3 regions of the Kitasatospora cinereorecta genome follow, and region 2 is predicted to be linked to each of the others. Evidence: riboswitches for the same ligand, from Rfam matches in the RefSeq annotation. Region 2 holds a riboswitch; each other region holds the start of a gene.
The links. Region 2 has a riboswitch for cobalamin ahead of ACFPN0_RS22585 (ribonucleoside-diphosphate reductase subunit alpha). Riboswitches for the same ligand answer to the same signal wherever they lie in the genome.

Region 1 (6,143 bases), 3.3 Mb from region 2:
TCCGGGGCCGCCACGAACCGCCGCCCCGCCGCCCGCGCCACCTCTTCGAGGAACCGCCGCCGGAACGCGTCGCTCTCCAGCGACCCGTGCCAGTGCGTCCCCCACACCGCGCCCACCCGGCACCCGTCCAGGAACGGCTCACCGCCGCGCACCTCGGCGACCCCGTGATGGATCTCGTACCCCTCCACCTGCTCCCCGAGCGCGGAACCCGCCGGCCGGGCCAGCACCTTCTCCCGGCCGAAGCGGACCCGCACCGGCAGCAGCCCGAGCCCGTCGACCAGACCGGCCCGCGACTCCACCTCGTCCTCGATCGACTCACCCAGCACCTGGAACCCGCCGCAGATGCCCAGCACCGGGCGCCCCTCGGCGGCCCGCCGCAGCAGCGCGTCGGCCAGCCCCCGCTCCCGCAGCCATCCCAGCGCCTTCACCGTGCCGCGGGTACCGGGCACGACCACCAGGTCCGCGTCCGCCAGCTCCTCGGCGCGGTCCACGAACCGCACCACCACACCCGGCTCGGCCGCCAGCGCGTCCACATCGGTGAAGTTCGACATCAGCGGCACGGCACACACCGCGACCCGCAGGACGTCCTCCCCGTGCGCAGGGGCGACGACCGACTCCCGGACGGCGCCGCGCATCGACACCCGCAGCCCGTCCTCCTCGTCGATGCCCAGACCATGGGCGAACGGCAGCACCCCGTACGTCCGGCGCCCCGTGAGCTCGTACAACATGTCCAGGCCGGGCTCCAGCAGCGACACGTCACCCCGGAACTTGTTCACGAGGTACCCCGCGACCAGCGCCTGGTCCTCGGCGGCCAGCAGGGCCGTCGTGCCGAAGAACGAAGCGAACACACCGCCCCGGTCGATGTCCCCGACGACCAGCACCGGGAAGCGCGCGGCCCGCGCGACACCCATGTTCACGATGTCCGTACGCCGCAGATTGATCTCGGCCGGACTGCCCGCCCCCTCGCAGATCACGGCGTCATACGTGCCCCGGAGCTGCTCCAGACAGTCCACGACCGTCCCGAACAGCGCCTCCTGCCGCCCCCCGTGATATCCGCGCGCACTCATCTCGCCGACCGGCTTCCCCATCAGGACCACCTGACTGGAACGGTCGCCCCCGGGCTTGAGCAGCACCGGATTCATCAGCGCGGTCGGCTCCACCCGGGCGGCCTGCGCCTGCATCGCCTGGGCGCGGCCGATCTCGGCACCCTCACGGGTGACGAACGAGTTCAGCGACATGTTCTGCGCCTTGAACGGCGCGACCTTCACCCCCCGGCGCACCAGCCACCGGCAGATCCCCGCCGTGACGACGCTCTTGCCCGCGTCCGAGGTGGTCCCCGCGACCAACAGCCCGCCGCCCGGTTCCCCGCTCATGCCCGACCCCTCCGTCCCGCGGCCAGCCGCCCGGCCACACACACGCCGAGGGCCAGCACACTCACGCGGCGCGACAGCCGCACCGCGCGTTCGATGTCCGTGACCCGCACGTCCCGGCCGGTGCCCCCGTTGAGCACGGGCCGGTGCTCGATCCGCCCGCCGTACGCCAGGGTCCCGCCGAGCCGTACGCCGAGTGCCCCCGCGAACGAGGCCTCGACCGGACCCGCGTTGGGGCTCGGATGCTTTCCCGTGTCGGCGCGCCAGGCTCGTGCGGCCGCGCGTGGGCTCCCCCCGGCGGCCACCGCGAGCGCGGCCGTGAGGCGCGCGCCGGGCCAGCCGGCGAGGTCGTCGAGCCGGGCCGAGGCCCAGCCGTAGCGCCGGTGGCGCGGCGACCTGTGGCCGACCATGGCGTCCAGGGTGTTGACGGCCCGGAACCCGACCAGGCCGGGTACGCCCCCCAGGGCACCCCACACCAGAGCCCCCACGACGGCGTCGGAGGTGTTCTCGGCGACGGACTCGACCACCGCACGGGCGATCTGCTGCCCGTCCAGGGAGTGCGGGTCCCGGCCGCACAGGTGCGGCAGCCGCTGCCGGGCCGTCTCGATGTCACCGGCGGCGAGAGCGCCGCCGATGGCACGGGCCTCGCGGCCCAGCGACGTACCGCCGACGACGGACCACGTGGCGGCGGCGGTCAGGGCCACGGCCGCGGCGGGACGGTCCCGTACGGCGCGGGCGGCCAGGGCGGCGGCGCCCGCGGCGCCTCCGGCGCAGACCAGCGCGTGCAGGGCGCCCCGGCCGCGGTGATCGCGCCACAGCAGGCTCTCGACGCCTGCCGCGGCCCGCCCGAAGGCGGCGACGGGGTGTCCGCGCCGGGGATCCCCGAGGAGCAGATCACCGATCAGACCGGCGGCGGCGCCGTACGCGAAGATGCGGTCGGCTCGCACGGCTCAGCCGGCCGTCGCGCCTCGAAGGACCTTCGCCACGGGTGGCACAGGGACAGACGCTCGGCAGCCAGGCATGGCAGATGTCCTCACTCAGGGTCCGCGCCCTGGTTCGACGTGACCGGCGACGAGAGTCTCCTGGCTCCCGGATCCGCAGCACCCCGGCGTTCGGGTCCGCGGTGGCGGACCGAGACCTCCATGAGGGGCTGTTCCCCGGTGACAGTGGCGGGACCGCGCCGGATTCGCACCGGCTTCCTCTCCTGTCGCCGTAAACGGCTCCGGCAGTCCACCACGCCTCGCGAACGCCCGTCAACCTGCCGTTGACCTGCGAGGCTGCAGTGTGCGCAGACGCACATCGGGCCGGACACACAGGTGTGTGTCCGGCCCGATGCGACCACGTGCGGTGGTCAGACGACGATCAGATAGATCCCGTACGTCACCGCTGCCGCGCACAGGGCGAAGCAGGCGTACGCGCCGGAGCGCGCCAGTACGGAGGAGCCGCCGCCCTGCGCCGTCGGCGCCTGCTTGGCGAGACCGATGATGCCGAGGGTGAAGAGGCCGACCAGTGCGACGGTGACCACGAGGCTGACGCCGAAGACGGAAGCGAGAGCTGCCCAGTCGATGTTCATGCGGATCTGTCCTTACACCGTGGCCGGTCGGGCCGGGTCGGCCGGGGTCCCGGCCGTCGGGGCCGGGGCCGGAATGGTGGTCTTGAGGTCCGGGACGCCGGAGCCGACGGGCGGCGGACTGACGGCCGCGATGGCGGTGGTGACGACACCCGCGGGCTCGGCGTCCGTCGCGTTGACGTTGGTGTGGTCGACCGGCTTGCGGCGCGACAGCATCCAGATGGCGGCGGAGCCCGTGACGAGGAGCACGGCGACCACGCCGACGCCCCAGGGGCCCTGCTGGGTGAGGAACTCGGCGCCCGCGCCGACCAGACCGGCGGCCGGCAGGGTCAGGCCCCAGGCGACGAACATGCGGGTGGCGGTGGACCAGCGGACCACGCCGCCCTTGCGTCCCAGGCCGGCGCCCATCACGGCACCGGAGCAGGACTGGGTGGTGGAGAGGGAGAAACCGAGGTGCGAGGAGGCCAGGATGACCGTGGCCGCACTGGTCTGGGCGGCGAAGCCCTGCGGCGGCCTGAGGTCGGTGAGGCCGCTACCCATGGTGCGGATGATGCGCCAGCCGCCGAGGTAGGTGCCCAGCGCGATGGCGATACCGGCGGAGGCGATGACCCAGACGGGCGGGTTGGAGCCGGGGGCGAGGACGCCGCCGGTGACCAGGGCCAGGGTGATGATGCCCATCGTCTTCTGGGCGTCGTTGGTGCCGTGGGCGAGGGAGACGAGACCGGCCGAGGCGATCTGGCCGGCCCGGTAGCCCTTGGCCGTCGACTTCAGCTGGGCCTCGTCGGTGATCTTCCGGTTGAGGCGGTACGTCAGCTTCGTGGCCAGCAGAGCGGCCAGACCGGCGACGAGCGGGGCGGCGATCGCGGGCAGCAGGACCTTGGTGACGACGGTGCCGCCGTTGATGGAGGACCAGCCGGCCGACATCACCGCGGCGCCGATGAGACCGCCGAAGAGTGCGTGGGAGGAGCTGGAGGGCAGGCCCACCAGCCAGGTCAGGAGATTCCACAGGATGGCGCCGACGAGCGCCGCGAAGATGACCTCGGTTCTGAGGCCGTTCTCATTGATGATCCCGCCGGAGATCGTCTTGGCGACCTCCACCGACAGGAACGCGCCGACGAGGTTGAGAACGGCGGACATGGCCACCGCTGTCTTGGGCTTGAGAGCGCCGGTCGAGATGGTGGTCGCCATCGCGTTGGCGGTGTCGTGGAAACCGTTCGTGAAATCGAACACGAGAGCTGTCACGACCACAATCGCAAGCAGCAGCGTGATGTGTTCCATTTACCCAGGCAATCGTTCGACGTCAGTGGCTGTAGGAACGTAAGCAACCTGGGTGAACGGAAGGTGAACTGAGCAGGGCGGTGTGGTGACCCCAAGCGCATGCGGACATTCCGCTTGTGTGCGCGAACGGTCGCCGGGACCCGTGCGGCGCGGCGGGTGCCGGGCTCCCGCGGGCTCGGCGTCCAGGTGGACTGCCGCATTTGCCCCATTGGGGAGACTTCGGTCACGTCACCGCAACAGCCCAGGAGGAACGGTCCGGTCGGCCTAGGATCTCCGCATGGACGACCAGGACCGGGACGCGATCGCACAGGCATGGGACGGCGTCGTCGCGACGGCCCGCAGGACGGCCGCGGAGGGGCTGGTCGTCGGCACCTCCGGCAACGTGTCGGCCCGGGTGGGCGGGACCGTCCTGGTCACCCCCACCGGGGTGCCCTACGACCGGCTGGGCCCCGGGGACGCGGTCGGCGTCGACCTCGAAGGGCGCCGGGTGCTCGGCGAGCTGGCCCCGACCAGCGAACTCCCCCTCCACCTGGCCGTCTACAACAGCACCGGCGCCGCTGCCGTCGTCCACACCCACGCCGTGCACGCCACCGCCGTCTCCACGCTCGTCACCGAGGTGCCGCTGGTGCACTACGCCGCCGCCGCCCTCGGGGGACCGGTCCGCACCGCCCCCTACGCGCGCTACGGGACACCGGAGCTCGCCGGCCACATGCTCGCCGCCCTGCGCGACCGCACCGGCTGCCTCCTGCGGAACCACGGGACCCTCACCTACGGGGACACCCTCGACGAGGCCTACGACCGCACCGCCCAGCTCGAATGGCTGTGCAGGCTCTGGCTCACCGCGAGCTCCGTGCCGGGCCGCAGCCCGGCGCTGCTCACCCGGGCCCAGCTGCGCGACGTCCAGGACGCCCTGGAGGACTACGGCCAGCCCGGCTGACCCGGCCCGGCACCGGACGGCCCCGTCCCGCTGGCAGCCCGCGCCGCGGCCCGGGACACTGGAGCCGTGCGCCCGGCAACAGCGACGGCAGCAGCCGTCACCACGATCCTCGGCGTCGGAGCGGCAGCGGTCGCGGCCGGCCGGTACGCCAGCGACGCCGCCCTCGGCGCCCCGTCGCCCCACCCCTTCCCCGGAGACCGCAGACTCACCGTGCACGCCACGGCGGCCGGGCAGGTCACCCTGACCCGCTCCTTCGCCGCCCTGCGCCCCGGCACGTACGGACTGGCGGGCCGCGACGTCCACGCCGTCGTCGGACCGGTGACCGAACAGGCGCCGGAGGGCTCCGCCGACACCGTCGTACGGAGACTGGAACGCGTGGACCGCGGCAGCCTGGAACGGGGCACCAAGGTCCGCATGACCCCGGGGCTCCACACCGGCGACCCGCTCGGCGCCCTCGGCCTGGCGTACAAGGAGGTCGAGATCCCCGGTGAGCTGGGCTTCCTGCCCGCCTGGTTCGTACCCGGCGCCCGCGACACCTGGGTGATCACCGTGCACGGCCTCGGCACCACCCGGGAACACCCCCTGAACGTGCTGGGATTCCTGCACGAACAGCAGCTCCCCGTGCTCGACCTGGCCTACCGCGGCGACGCCGGCGCCCCCCGCTCCCCGGACGGACTCGGCCACCTCGGCGAGTCCGAATGGCGCGACCTCGACGCGGCCATCCGCTACGCCGTGCGCTACGGGGCCGAGAACGTCATCGTCCACGGCTGGTCCTGCGGTGCCTCCATGGCCCTGCACGCCGCCGTCAACTCCGCCCTCCGGGACCGCATCAGGGGCCTCGTCCTGGACTCCCCGGTCCTGGACTGGGAAACCACCCTGCGCGCCCTGGCCTCCGCCCGCGGCGTCCCCGCCGCGCTGCTGCCCCTCGCCGTCCGGGCGGCCCAGGGCCGGACGGGGCTGTACGGCGCGCCGCTCCTGGACACCTCGC
Region 2 (6,143 bases):
CGGACGGGGGGTGACGGTGGCCGGAACTCTCGCCTAGATTTCCTGCGCATTACACCAGGTGATCAGCGAGGGGACGGAGTCGCCACATGTCAGAAGATACCGAAGTGAAACCACCGACAGTGACACCGGCGAGGGTGGTCATCGCACTCTGCCTGATCGCGCCGTTCGTCGCGATGCTCTGGGTGAGCTCGTACGCAAAGGTGGAACCGACTTTCGTCGGCATCCCGTTCTTCTACTGGTACCAAATGCTCTGGGTGATCGTCTCGACCGCACTCACCATGATCGCTTACAAGCTGTGGCAGCGTGACCAGCGCGCCCGCAAGGGGGGTGCGTCAGCATGAAGGACGGCGTGAACGGCGTCGCACTCGCCGTGTTCATCTTCTTCTTCCTGGCCGTCACGGTCATCGGGTTCATGGCCGCGCGCTGGCGCAAGGCCGAGAACGAGGCCAGCCTGGATGAATGGGGCCTGGGCGGACGGTCGTTCGGCACCTGGGTCACCTGGTTCCTGCTCGGCGGCGACCTGTACACGGCGTACACCTTCGTCGCGGTCCCCGCGGCGATCTACGCGGCGGGCGCGGCCGGCTTCTTCGCCGTCCCGTACACGATTCTCGTCTACCCGCTGATCTTCACCTTCCTGCCGCGGCTCTGGTCCGTCTCGCACAAGCACGGGTACGTCACCACCTCGGACTTCGTCCGCGGCCGCTTCGGCTCGAAGGGGCTCTCGCTGGCGGTGGCCCTCACCGGCATCCTCGCCACGATGCCGTACATCGCGCTCCAGCTCGTCGGCATCCAGGCCGTGCTGGACGTCATGGGCGTCGGCGGCGGCGAGACCACGCACTGGTTCGTCAAGGACCTGCCGCTGCTGATCGCGTTCGCCGTACTCGCCGCGTACACGTATTCGTCGGGGCTGCGCGCACCCGCGCTGATCGCGTTCGTCAAGGACGGTCTGATCTATCTGGTCATCGCGGTGGCGATCATCTACATCCCGATCAAGCTCGGCGGATTCGACGACATCTTCGCCAAGGCGGGCGAGGCGTTCGCGCAGACGAACGAGGCGACGGGCAAACCCCGCGGAGCGCTCGTACCCGGCGACATGGGCCATTGGGGATACGCCACGCTGGCACTGGGCTCGGCGCTGGCGCTCTTCATGTACCCGCACTCGATCACGGCGACGCTCTCCAGCCGCAGCCGTGAGGTGATCCGGCGCAACACCACGATCCTGCCGCTGTACTCACTGATGCTGGGCCTGCTGGCCCTCCTCGGGTTCATGGCGATCGCCGCCGGGGTGAAGGTGGACAACGGCCAGTTGGCCATTCCGCAGCTGTTCGAGAACATGTTCCCCGACTGGTTCGCCGGTGTGGCCTTCGCCGCCATCGGAATCGGCGCCCTGGTGCCCGCCGCGATCATGTCGATCGCGGCGGCGAACCTCTTCACCCGAAACATCTACAAGGACTTCATCAGGCCCGGCGCCACCCCCGCGCAGGAGACCAAGGTCTCCAAGATGGTCTCCCTCCTGGTCAAGGTCGGAGCGCTCGCCTTCGTCCTGACCATGGACAAGACGGTCGCGATCAACTTCCAGCTGCTCGGCGGGATCTGGATCCTGCAGACGATGCCGGCCCTGGTCGGGGGCCTGTTCACCCGGTGGTTCCACCGCTGGGCCCTGATCGCGGGCTGGGCGGTCGGCATGCTGTACGGCACGGTGGCCGCGTACGGCGTCGCGAGCCCCACCCAGAAGCACTTCGGCGGATCCTCGAAGGAGATCCCCGGCATCGGGGAGATCGGCTACATCGGTCTCACCGCGTTCGTCCTGAACGTCGTGGTGGTGGTCGTTCTCACCTTCGTCCTCAACGCGCTGAAGGCCCCGGCGGGCGTCGACGAGACCTCCCCGTCCGACTACACCGCGGACGTGGGCGACCCCGGCGTCCAGGAGAAGCTCCCGCCGGCCACGGTGGGCGCCCCGGGCGGCCACTGACCCCGCCCGGCACACGGTTCCGGTCCGGGCCGCCGCATCCCGCACGGGGCGCGGCGGCCCGTCGCGTTCCGGGCGGCCGTGACGGGGGGTCGCCCCCGGTCGTGGAGGAGCACGAGGGGCACGGCAGGGGCGGGCACGCCGTACCGGATCCACCGGGGCGCCAGGCCTGGCAGGGCCACGGAGCGGGACCAAAAGCCACGACCGCCTTCCCGTTCCTGACGGTTTCGCCCGGACCTCAGACGCAGTTCGACACAACATGTGGGGGCCGTCTCGCAGGGCGGCCCCCACATGTATGCTCATGCTCGCTGTCGCCGCAGGGGAATCCGGTGTGAATCCGGAACTGTCCCGCAACGGTATGACCGGTGCGCTTTTGCGCACCCGGAAGTCCGAAGACCTGCCGACAGCGCGTCCGGCTCGACCGAGCCGGAGGCCATACGTCCGGGCCTCGCGGAGGGCCGGTGGACGCCGTGCGCCGTGCTGCCCCCACCCGGGCACCGCCCTGCCCGGCTTCCCCGCTCCCGCCGGCCCCGAGCCGAGCGAGGGATAGCCCCCGTGACCATCGCGCCAGCCGATCCGGTTTCAGCGGTAGATTCAGCCGAGTCCACGCCCGACGGGCCCGGGACCGCACTGCTGCGGACCCTGACCGACCTCACCGCCGATCTGCCCGACACCGACCCCGGACGGGTCGCCGCCGCCGCGCTGCGCGGCCGCAGCGCCCGGTCGGACGAGGCGGAGCTGCGCACGCTGGCCACCGAGGCCGCCGCGGGACTCATCTCCGAGGACCCCGCCTACTCCCGGCTCGCCGCCCGGCTCCTCACCCGCTCGATCGGGGACGAGGCGGCCGGCCAGGGCGCGGTCTCCTTCTCCGCCTCGGTCGCCACCGGTCACCGCGAGGGCCTGATCGCCGACCGCACGGCCGAGTTCGTCACACTGCACGCGGCGGCGCTCGACGCGCTGGTCGAGCAGGCGCTCGCCGACCGTGCCGACGACCGCTTCGGCTACTTCGGCCTGCGGACGCTGTACAGCCGCTATCTGCTGCGCCACCCGCTCACCCGCCAGGTCATCGAGACCCCGCAGCACTTCATGCTGCGGGTCGCCGCCGGGCTCGCCGAGGACACCTCCGGGCACGCGCTGGACGAAGTGGCCGCGTTGTACGGCCTGATGAGCCGGCTCGACTACCTCCCTTCCTCCCCCACCCTCTTCAACTCCGGTACCCGGCACCCGCAGATGTCCTCCTGCTACCTGCTGGACTCGCCGCTGGACGAGCTCGACTCGATCTACGACCGCTACCACCAGGTGGCACGCCTCTCCAAGCACGCGGGCGGCATCGGCCTCTCGTACTCCCGCATCCGCGCGCGCGGTTCGCTGATCCGTGGCACCAACGGGCACTCCAACGGCATCGTGCCGTTCCTGAAGACGCTCGACGCCTCGGTCGCCGCGGTCAACCAGGGCGGCCGGCGCAAGGGCGCCGCCGCCGTCTACCTGGAGACCTGGCACGCGGACATCGAGGAGTTCCTGGAGCTGCGCGACAACACCGGTGAGGACCAGCGGCGTACGCACAACCTCAACCTGGCGCACTGGATCCCGGACGAGTTCATGCGCCGCGTCGACGCCGACACCGAGTGGTCGCTGTTCTCGCCCGCCGACGTGCCCGGGCTGGTCGACCTGTGGGGTGACGCCTTCGACGCCGCCTACCGCGAGGCGGAGGCCGCGGGCCTGGCCCGCAAAACGATGCCCGCGCGTGACCTGTACGGCCGCATGATGCGGACGCTCGCACAGACCGGGCAGGGCTGGATGACGTTCAAGGACGCCTCCAACCGCACGGCGAACCAGACCGCGGAGCCGGGCCGGGTCGTGCACTCGTCGAATCTCTGCACCGAGATCCTCGAGGTCACCGACGACGGCGAGACGGCCGTCTGCAACCTGGGTTCCGTCAACCTCGGCGCGTTCGTCACCGGCGGGGAAATGGACTGGGAGCGGCTGGACGCCACCGTCCGTACCGCCGTGACCTTCCTCGACCGCGTGGTGGACATCAACTTCTACCCGACCGAGCAGGCCGGCCGCTCCAACGCCCGCTGGCGTCCGGTGGGCCTGGGCGCGATGGGCCTGCAGGACGTCTTCTTCCAGCTGCGGCTGCCCTTCGACTCGCCGGAGGCCCGCGCACTGTCCACGAAGATCTCCGAGCGGATCATGCTCGCCGCGTACGAGGCCTCCTGCGACCTCGCCGAGCGCTCGGGCCCGCTGCCCGCCTGGTCCGAGACGCGCGCCGCCCGCGGTGTGCTGCACCCCGACCACTACGACACCGAGGTCAGCTGGCCGGAGCGCTGGGACGCGCTGCGCGCCCGGGTCGCGAAGACCGGGATGCGCAACTCCCTGCTGCTCGCCATCGCGCCGACGGCGACGATCGCGTCGATCGCCGGGGTGTACGAGTGCATCGAGCCGCAGGTCTCCAACCTCTTCAAGCGCGAGACGCTCAGCGGTGAGTTCCTCCAGGTCAACGCCTACCTGGTGGACGAGCTGAAGAGGCTCGGCGTGTGGGACGCGCGGACCCGTGAGGCGCTGCGTGAGGCGAGCGGCTCCGTGCAGGGCTTCGCCTGGATCCCCGAGGACGTGCGGGCGCTGTACCGCACGGCGTGGGAGATCCCCCAGCGCGGTCTGATCGACATGGCGGCGGCCCGTACGCCGTTCCTCGACCAGAGCCAGTCCCTGAACCTGTTCCTGGAGACGCCGACGATCGGGAAGCTCTCCTCGATGTACGCGTACGCCTGGAAGCAGGGACTGAAGACGACGTACTACCTGCGCTCGCGTCCGGCGACCCGGATCGCCCGTGCGGCGTCCGGGACGGCCACGGCCGCAGCCCCCCTTCCCGTACAGCAGGCAGCGGCGCCCGACGCGGACGCCGTCGCCTGCTCGCTCGAAAACCCCGAGTCCTGCGAGGCCTGCCAGTAATGAGCTCCCCCGAGAACAAGAACCTGCTCGACCCGGGCTTCGAACTGACCCTGCGCCCCATGCGCTACCCGGACTTCTACGAGCGCTACCGGGACGCGATCAAGAACACCTGGACGGTGGAGGAGGTCGACCTCCATTCCGACGTCGCCGACCTCGCCAAGCTCTCCCCCGGAGAGCAGCACATGATCGGCCGGCTCGTGGCGTTCTTCGCCACGGGCGACTCGATCGTCTCCAACAACCTGGTGCTGACGCTCTACAAGCACATCAACTCCCCCGAGGCGCGCCTGTATCTGTCGCGTCAGCTGTTCGAGGAGGCCGTGCACGTCCAGTTCTACCTGACGCTGCTCGACACGTATCTCCCCGATCCGGCGGACCGCGCGGCGGCCTTCGACGCGGTCGAGGAGATTCCCTCGATCCGCGAGAAGGCGCAGTTCTGCTTCCGGTGGATGGACTCCGTCGAGAAGATCGACCGGCTGGAGACGCAGGCCGACCGCCGCCGTTTCCTGCTGAACCTGATCTGCTTCGCCGCGTGCATCGAGGGGCTGTTCTTCTACGGCGCCTTCGCGTACGTCTACTGGTTCCGCTCGCGGGGTCTGCTGCACGGTCTGGCCACGGGCACCAACTGGGTGTTCCGTGACGAGACGATGCACATGAACTTCGCGTTCGAGGTCGTGGACACCGTCCGCAAGGAGGAGCCCGAGCTCTTCGACGACGCCCTCCAGCAGCAGGTCACCGACATGCTGAAGGAAGCGGTCGAGGCGGAGCTGCAGTTCGGGCGCGACCTGTGCGGCGAGGGCCTGCCCGGGATGAACACCGAGTCGATGCGCCAGTACCTGGAGTGCGTCGCCGACCAGCGGCTCACCCGGCTCGGCTTCCCGCCGCTCTACGGCTCCGAGAACCCCTTCTCGTTCATGGAGCTGCAGGGTGTACAGGAGCTGACGAACTTCTTCGAGCGCCGGCCGTCCGCCTACCAGGTGGCGGTGGAGGGCTCGGTCGGCTTCGACGACGACTTCTAGCCCCTCGTCCGGCTTCCGGCGGACGGGCGCCGCGTGGCCACGACGGCTGCGCGGCGCCTGCCGTCTGTGGGGGCACCGGGGGCCGGTCCCGTTCCGCTTCCGCAGCCGGCGGGTCGATCCGGCGCACGGTCGGCCAGGCGCCCGTACATGAAGCGCCCCCTCCCCGTCCCCCGCACCCGCTGCGACACGGGGAAAGCCCCGCCGGG
Region 3 (6,143 bases), 4.5 Mb from region 2:
CCTGCCGGCGGAACCCCCGAGGAACGCCTTGACCTCGCCTACGAACGGCTGCGCATCCTCAACCGCTCCCTCGACAGCGGAGCACGCCTCGCCGCCGACCCTCGCGCGCTCGCCGCCCTGCACGAATGGCTCGGACCGGTGGACCCCGCGCTCACCACCGTGGCGGGCATTCACTACAACCTCTTCCTCGGCAGCCTCCTGGACCACGACGCCGTCGGCAGCCGCGATCTGTCGGACCACCTGGCGATGCGCCGCATCGGCACCTTCCTCTGTACGGAGGTGGCGCACGGCAACGACGCGGCGTCCATGGAGACCACCGCGACGTACGACCGCGCACGCGACGGCTTCGTGCTGCACACCCCGAACGCGGGTGCGCAGAAGTTCATGCCCAACACCAGCCCGGCGGGCGGGCCGAAGTCCGGACTGGTCGCCGCACGTCTGCTGGCCGACGGTGAGGACCACGGGATCCGTCTCTTCCTCGTGCGGCTCACCGACGACGTACGGGCTCTTCCCGGCGTACGCGTACGGCGCCTTCCCGCCAGGATGGGCAGTCCCGTGGACCACTGCCTGACCTCGTTCGAGCAACTGTTCGTGGGGCGGGACGCGTTGCTGGGAGCGGAGGAGGGAGGCGGCGGGGAGGGGGACTTCCACAGTACGCGGGCCTGCCGCCGGCGCCGCTTCCTGACCTCCATCGGCCGGGTCGTCCCCGGCCGGATCTCCATGAGCGCCTGCGCGGCCGGCTCCGCCCGGGCCACACTCGCGGTCGCCGTCCGCTACGGCGGGCACCGGATGATCTCCGGTGCCAGGGGCACCCGCGCGGTCCCCGTCAACGCCCACCGGACCCATCACGGGCCGCTCGCCTCGGCCATGGCGACGGTGTTCGCCATGAGCCTGCTGCACCGCCGTGCGCTGGACCGGTGGGAGGTCTGCACCGAGGAGGACCGGGCGGAGGCGGAGCGGCTCGTCGCGGTGGCGAAGGCATGGATCACCTGGCGGGCACGCGCCGTCATCGTCCAGTGCCGTGAACGCTGCGGCGCACAGGCCCTGCTGGAGAACAACGGCATGACCGAACTGGTCACCGGCGTGGAAGGGGCCATCACCGCGGAGGGCGACAACGTCGCGCTGTACAGCAGGGCTGCCGCTGATCTGCTCCTCGCGGCCGGCCCCGGCGGTGGGGACACCCCGCTCGACCGCACCCCCGGTCAACTGGCCGATCCACACTTCCTCGGCAGGCTCCTCGCGGCCGTCGAGGACATCTGGTTCAGCCGGGCCAGGGAGCGGGTGCTGTCGGCATCCCACGACGACAGGCTCGCCCGGTGGAACGCGGGTTCCGGGCCCGCGCTGCGCGGAGTCGAGGCCCACGCCTACCGGCAGGCAGCCGAGGCCTTCGCACAGGCCCGGGCCGCGCTGCCCGGAGGGGCGGCCCGGGAGCGGCTGGCGGAGCTGGAGCGGCTGTTCGCCCTCGAATGGGTGGCCCGCAACAGCGGCGACCTGCTGGCCGCCGGTCTCCTGAGCGCCGATCAGGTCGACGAGCTGCCGGGAGCCACCGAGGAACTCATCACGGCCGTCGCCGCGCACGCCCGCGAACTGGCCGACTCCTTCGCGCTGCCCGCCGAGCTGCTCGCCGACTGGCCGATCGCGGGACCCGGCTACGCCGACGCGTACGACGACCCCGAGGGGCCCTGGCACGCCGGGGCGGCGGGCCCGGCATGAGCGCCGCACAGGCAGCTCGCCGGCGGGCCGGCACCGCAGCCCCGGGCCGCCGGGGGGTGCGCGAGACGATGGAGATCCTCGGCCTGCGGGCCGTGCTGCTGGCGTACTGGGGCACGTCCTCCCTGCTCGCCCGCGGCCGTGCGAAACCCCGTGCCGTCTGCGGCGAATCGGTTCGCCGCACGCCCTGACGGCATGACGGGCGGCCGGTGTGCGGGGAGGCGCGAGGGGTGTGCGGCAGCGTACGTGCGCGCACGCCTCCCGGAGCACCGGCGCCCCCTGCGCACCGGCCACCGCTACGCAGGCGGCCGTGCCGCCGCGTGATAGCTTGCAGACGCCAGTCGCACTCCACGTGGAGTCAGGGAATCCGGTGAGAATCCGGAGCTGACGCGCAGCGGTGAGGGGGACGGGCGGGGCCACGGCCACTGGGACACCCTCGGGTGCTCCGGGAAGGCGTCCCGTCCGGACGAACCCGAGTCCGAAGACCTGCTGGCACCCCGTTCCCGTACCGGGAGCGGTACTCCGTACCGGGCTTCGCGCAAGAGCCCAGAGACGCAGAGGGAACTCGTGCCGTCCATACCCAGTGCCGTACACCGAACCGCCATGCTCACCGCGGGACTTGTCCTGCTGAGCGCCTGCGGCGGCAGCGGAAGCCCCTCCGGCGGGGCCGCGAAGGACGGCGGCGCCGGATACCCGGTGACGCTGGAGAACTGCGGACGCACGGTGACGGTCGAGGCCGCGCCGCGCCGCGCGGTGTCCCTGAACCAGGGATCGACGGAGATCCTGTTCGCCCTGGGCCTCGCCGACCGGCTCGTGGGTACCGCGACCTGGACCGACCCGGTGATGAAGGGCCTGGAGAAGGCCGACGCCGCGGTACCCCGCATCGCGGAGAACCGGCCCTCGTCGGAGAAGGTCCTCGACAAGGAACCCGACTTCGTCAGCGCCTCGTTCGAATCGACGCTCGGCAAGGGCGGGGTCGCGCCCCGCGAGCAGTTCGAGAAGCTCGGTGTGCCGACCTATCTCTCGCCCACCGACTGCACGGCCAAGGACAACACCGGCAGCGGCGACGGCTCCCGCACGAAACCCCTGACCATGGACAGTGTGTACGCCGAAGTCCACGACCTGGCGCAGGTGTTCGGCGTACAGGAGCGGGGCGACGCGCTCGTCGCCGATCTCCGGAAGCGGATCGGTACGGCGACCGCGGACATCGACGCCTCCGACACCACCCTGCTCTACTGGTTCGCGAACGCCGAGGCCCCCTACCTGGCCGGCTGCTGCGGAGCGCCCGGCATCATCACCGAGGAAGTCGGTGCGAAGAACGTCTTCGACGACACCCACGAGGAATGGCCCCAGATCAACTGGGAGACCGTCGCCGACCGCAACCCCGACGTCCTCGTCATCGGTGACCTGACCCGCAGGTCGCAGACCGCCGAGAGCGCCGGGAAGAAGATCGAGTTCCTGGAGACCAACCCCGCCACGAAGAACATGGACGCGGTCCGGCACAAGCGCTACGTCCTCCTCAGCGGCCAGGCGATGAACCCGACCATCCGCACCGTCGAGGGCGTGGAGCGCGTCGCCGCAGGGCTGCGCTCGTTCGGGCTCGCGGGGTGACGGTCACGCGCGGAGCGGCCGTCACCGAACCGGCCGTGGACGCAGGCCCGGTGAGGACGCCCGCGGCCGGTGCGCGTGTCCTGCGTGACGGCCTCCTGTGGAGCGGAGGCGTCGCCCTCCTGCTCCTGTCCGTCGCGGTCGCCGTCACGATCGGGCCCGCCCGCATCTCCGTCCCCGACGTCTGGTCCGCGGTGGCCTCCCACCTCGGCCTGGGCGACACCCGGCTCACCCCGATCCGGGACGGCATCATCTGGAACCTGCGTATGCCCCGCACCCTGCTCGCCGCGGTGTGCGGGGCGGGACTCGCGGTGTGCGGCACCGTGATGCAGTCCCTGCTGCGCAACCCGCTCGCCGACCCGTTCGTCCTCGGAGTGTCCTCCGGGGCGTCCTCCGGGGCGGTCGTGGTCGTCGTCCTCGGGGTCGGCGGGGGAGCGGTGTCGATCTCCACCGGGGCCTTCGTCGGTGCGCTGTGCTCGTTCGCCCTCGTGCTGCTGCTCAGCCACACGCTCGGCGGATCGACCGACCGGGTCGTCCTGTCCGGCGTCGCGGCCATGCAGCTGTTCTCCGCGCTCACCTCCTTCGTCGTGATGACCGCCGCCGACGCCGAACAGACCAGGGGCGTGCTGTTCTGGCTGCTGGGCTCCCTGAGCGGGGTCGGCTGGACCGATGTGTGGATGTGCTCCGCGGTGCTCGCCGTGACGCTGCTGATCTGCCTCGGACACGCCCGTACGCTCGACGCGTTCGCGTTCGGCCAGGACGCGGCGGCGGCCCTCGGCATCCATGTCGCCCGCACCCGGATCGTGCTGCTCTGCACGACCGCGCTGCTGACCGCGGCGCTCGTCAGCTCGGCCGGCGCCATCGGTTTCGTCGGCCTCGTCCTGCCGCACGCCGCCCGTGCGCTGACCGGCTCGGGACACCGGCGGCTGCTCCCGGTCACCATGCTGGCCGGGGCGGTGTTCCTGGTGTGGGTCGACACCCTGGCCCGGACCGTTCTCGACCCGCAGGAGGTGCCGGTCGGCGTGTTCACCGCCCTGATCGGGGTGCCCGCCTTCGTCCTGGTCCTGTACCGCACGCGGAGGAGCACATGACGGACACCGGTCTGCGGGCCGAGCGGGTGACCCGGGAGGCGGGCGGGCGGATCGTCCTCGACGGCGTGAGCATCGCGCCGCCGCCCGGTGCCACGGTCGGGCTCCTCGGTCCGAACGGCTCGGGCAAGTCCACCCTGCTGCGGGTGATGGCCGGGGTCCTCACCCCGGGCGCGGGCGTCGTCACCCTCGACGGCCGCACACTCGCGGACACCGGCCGCCGCACGGTCGCCCGGCGCGTGGCAGTGGTCGACCAGCACGCCGTCACCCAGGTCGAACTGAGCGTGCTGGACGTCATACGTCTCGGCCGCATCCCCCACCGGCGGGCCTGGTCCGCACCCGGTCCCGAGGACGAGGCCGCCGTGCGCGAGGCGCTGGAGCGCACCGGACTGGCCGACCGGGCCGGGCAGTCCTGGCACACCCTGTCCGGGGGCGAGCGCCAGCGCGTCCAGATCGCCCGCGCCCTCGCCCAGCGGCCGCGCGAACTCCTGCTGGACGAGCCGACGAACCATCTGGACATCCAGCACCAGCTGGAGCTGCTGTCCCTGGTCGCCGCGCTGCCCGTCACCGCGGTGATCGCGCTGCACGACCTCAACATGGCGGCCATGTTCTGCGACCGGGTCACGGTCATGCGGGAAGGCCGTGCGGTGGCCGCCGGAACGCCCTCGGAGGTGATCACCGAGGAACTCATCGCGGAGGTCTACCGGGTACGGGCCGTGGTGACGCCTGACGGGCCGGACGGACGGCCCTCGGTGCGCTTCCTCCCGGGCGCGGCCGTCCGCGTCCCCGGCGCCCGGATGAGTCCCGGGCACGTGGGCTAACGCGAAAGGGCGGGCCCGTAAGCCGTCCGGGTCCGCCCCTCGCTACTGCCGCGAGGCATGTCGCCGCTGGGTGAGGGGGTCAGCGGCGGCGACCCTGGCCGTACTCGCCGCCCATGTCCTTGCCGCTGCCCATGTCCTTGCCGTCCGCGTAGTCGATCTTCTCCTTACGGAGCTCGGCGGAGACTTCCTTCTGCTCGGTGACCCTGTTGGTTTCGAGACGGACCCGTTCCACCGGGACAGCCTCCTTGCGGACGGTGGCGCGCTCGGCGTGCAGGGTGACCTCGACATCCTGTTCACCGATGTTCGTCGTACCGGTCGACTTCTCGTCCGGCCGCAGAGGTTCGCGCACCACGCGCACCTCCTCGTGGGACACGGGCACGGTCCGGGTGACGTGCTCGGTCACGACGTACTTGTGCAGGTGCGCCCTACCGCTCTCGTACTCCTCCGTACCGACGAGGAGCTGCTCCTCGGAGCGGACCATCTCCTCGCGGCCTGCGGCGCCCGCCGCGGACCGCTCCGCCCCTGCCCCTGCGAGCGGACGCGACGTGGAGGACGTCTCCGTGTCGCGGTGCCTGCCCATGCCGGCGCCCTTGGTGGCCGCGGCGCCCGGCGTACCGGCCGTCGTCGCCTTGCCCGTCCCGGAGGTGCGGGCCGTGCCCGCCGCGGCTCCGGCTCCCGCTCCTGCCCCGGCGGCGCCCATGGCTGCCGTCCCGGTCCCGGACGTGGTGCGTGCGTCGCCGCCCGCGCCCGTGGTGCCCGGGGTCTTCCTGGTCAGGCCGTAGTGCCGGTAGAGCTCTTCCTCCTCGGCTACCGACAGGTGCGCGTCGGCGTCCACCCGTGGGGCTTCCTTGACGCGGTCCTTCGTGTGCGAGACGTGCAGGTCGGAGCCCACACGACGGGCTCCGGCAAGGGGTAC

Region 1: linked by a shared signal. The riboswitch ahead of ACFPN0_RS07245 (cobalamin biosynthesis protein) and the one ahead of ACFPN0_RS22585 (ribonucleoside-diphosphate reductase subunit alpha) in region 2 are both predicted to bind cobalamin.
Region 3: linked by a shared signal. The riboswitch ahead of ACFPN0_RS01985 (ABC transporter substrate-binding protein) and the one ahead of ACFPN0_RS22585 (ribonucleoside-diphosphate reductase subunit alpha) in region 2 are both predicted to bind cobalamin.

What each region holds. Positions count from the first base shown of each region.
Region 1 covers NZ_JBHSJP010000001.1:1,564,844-1,570,986, reverse strand. Annotated here, with positions in the region: gene ACFPN0_RS07250 (cobyric acid synthase) at 1-1,373, opposite strand, end outside; gene ACFPN0_RS07245 (cobalamin biosynthesis protein) at 1,370-2,317, opposite strand; cobalamin riboswitch at 2,446-2,572, opposite strand; gene ACFPN0_RS07240 (hypothetical protein) at 2,722-2,943, opposite strand; gene ACFPN0_RS07235 (inorganic phosphate transporter) at 2,956-4,218, opposite strand; gene ACFPN0_RS07230 (class II aldolase/adducin family protein) at 4,496-5,155, shown strand; gene ACFPN0_RS07225 (alpha/beta hydrolase) at 5,222-6,143, shown strand, end outside.
Region 2 covers NZ_JBHSJP010000001.1:4,860,780-4,866,922, reverse strand. Annotated here, with positions in the region: gene ACFPN0_RS22595 (DUF3311 domain-containing protein) at 87-341, shown strand; gene mctP (monocarboxylate uptake permease MctP) at 338-1,972, shown strand; cobalamin riboswitch at 2,265-2,388, shown strand; gene ACFPN0_RS22585 (ribonucleoside-diphosphate reductase subunit alpha) at 2,525-4,921, shown strand; gene ACFPN0_RS22580 (ribonucleotide-diphosphate reductase subunit beta) at 4,921-5,937, shown strand.
Region 3 covers NZ_JBHSJP010000001.1:408,873-415,015, reverse strand. Annotated here, with positions in the region: gene ACFPN0_RS01995 (acyl-CoA dehydrogenase family protein) at 1-1,713, shown strand, start outside; gene ACFPN0_RS01990 (hypothetical protein) at 1,710-1,901, shown strand; cobalamin riboswitch at 2,032-2,218, shown strand; gene ACFPN0_RS01985 (ABC transporter substrate-binding protein) at 2,314-3,321, shown strand; gene ACFPN0_RS01980 (FecCD family ABC transporter permease) at 3,372-4,409, shown strand; gene ACFPN0_RS01975 (ABC transporter ATP-binding protein) at 4,406-5,227, shown strand; gene ACFPN0_RS01970 (PRC and DUF2382 domain-containing protein) at 5,307-6,143, opposite strand, start outside.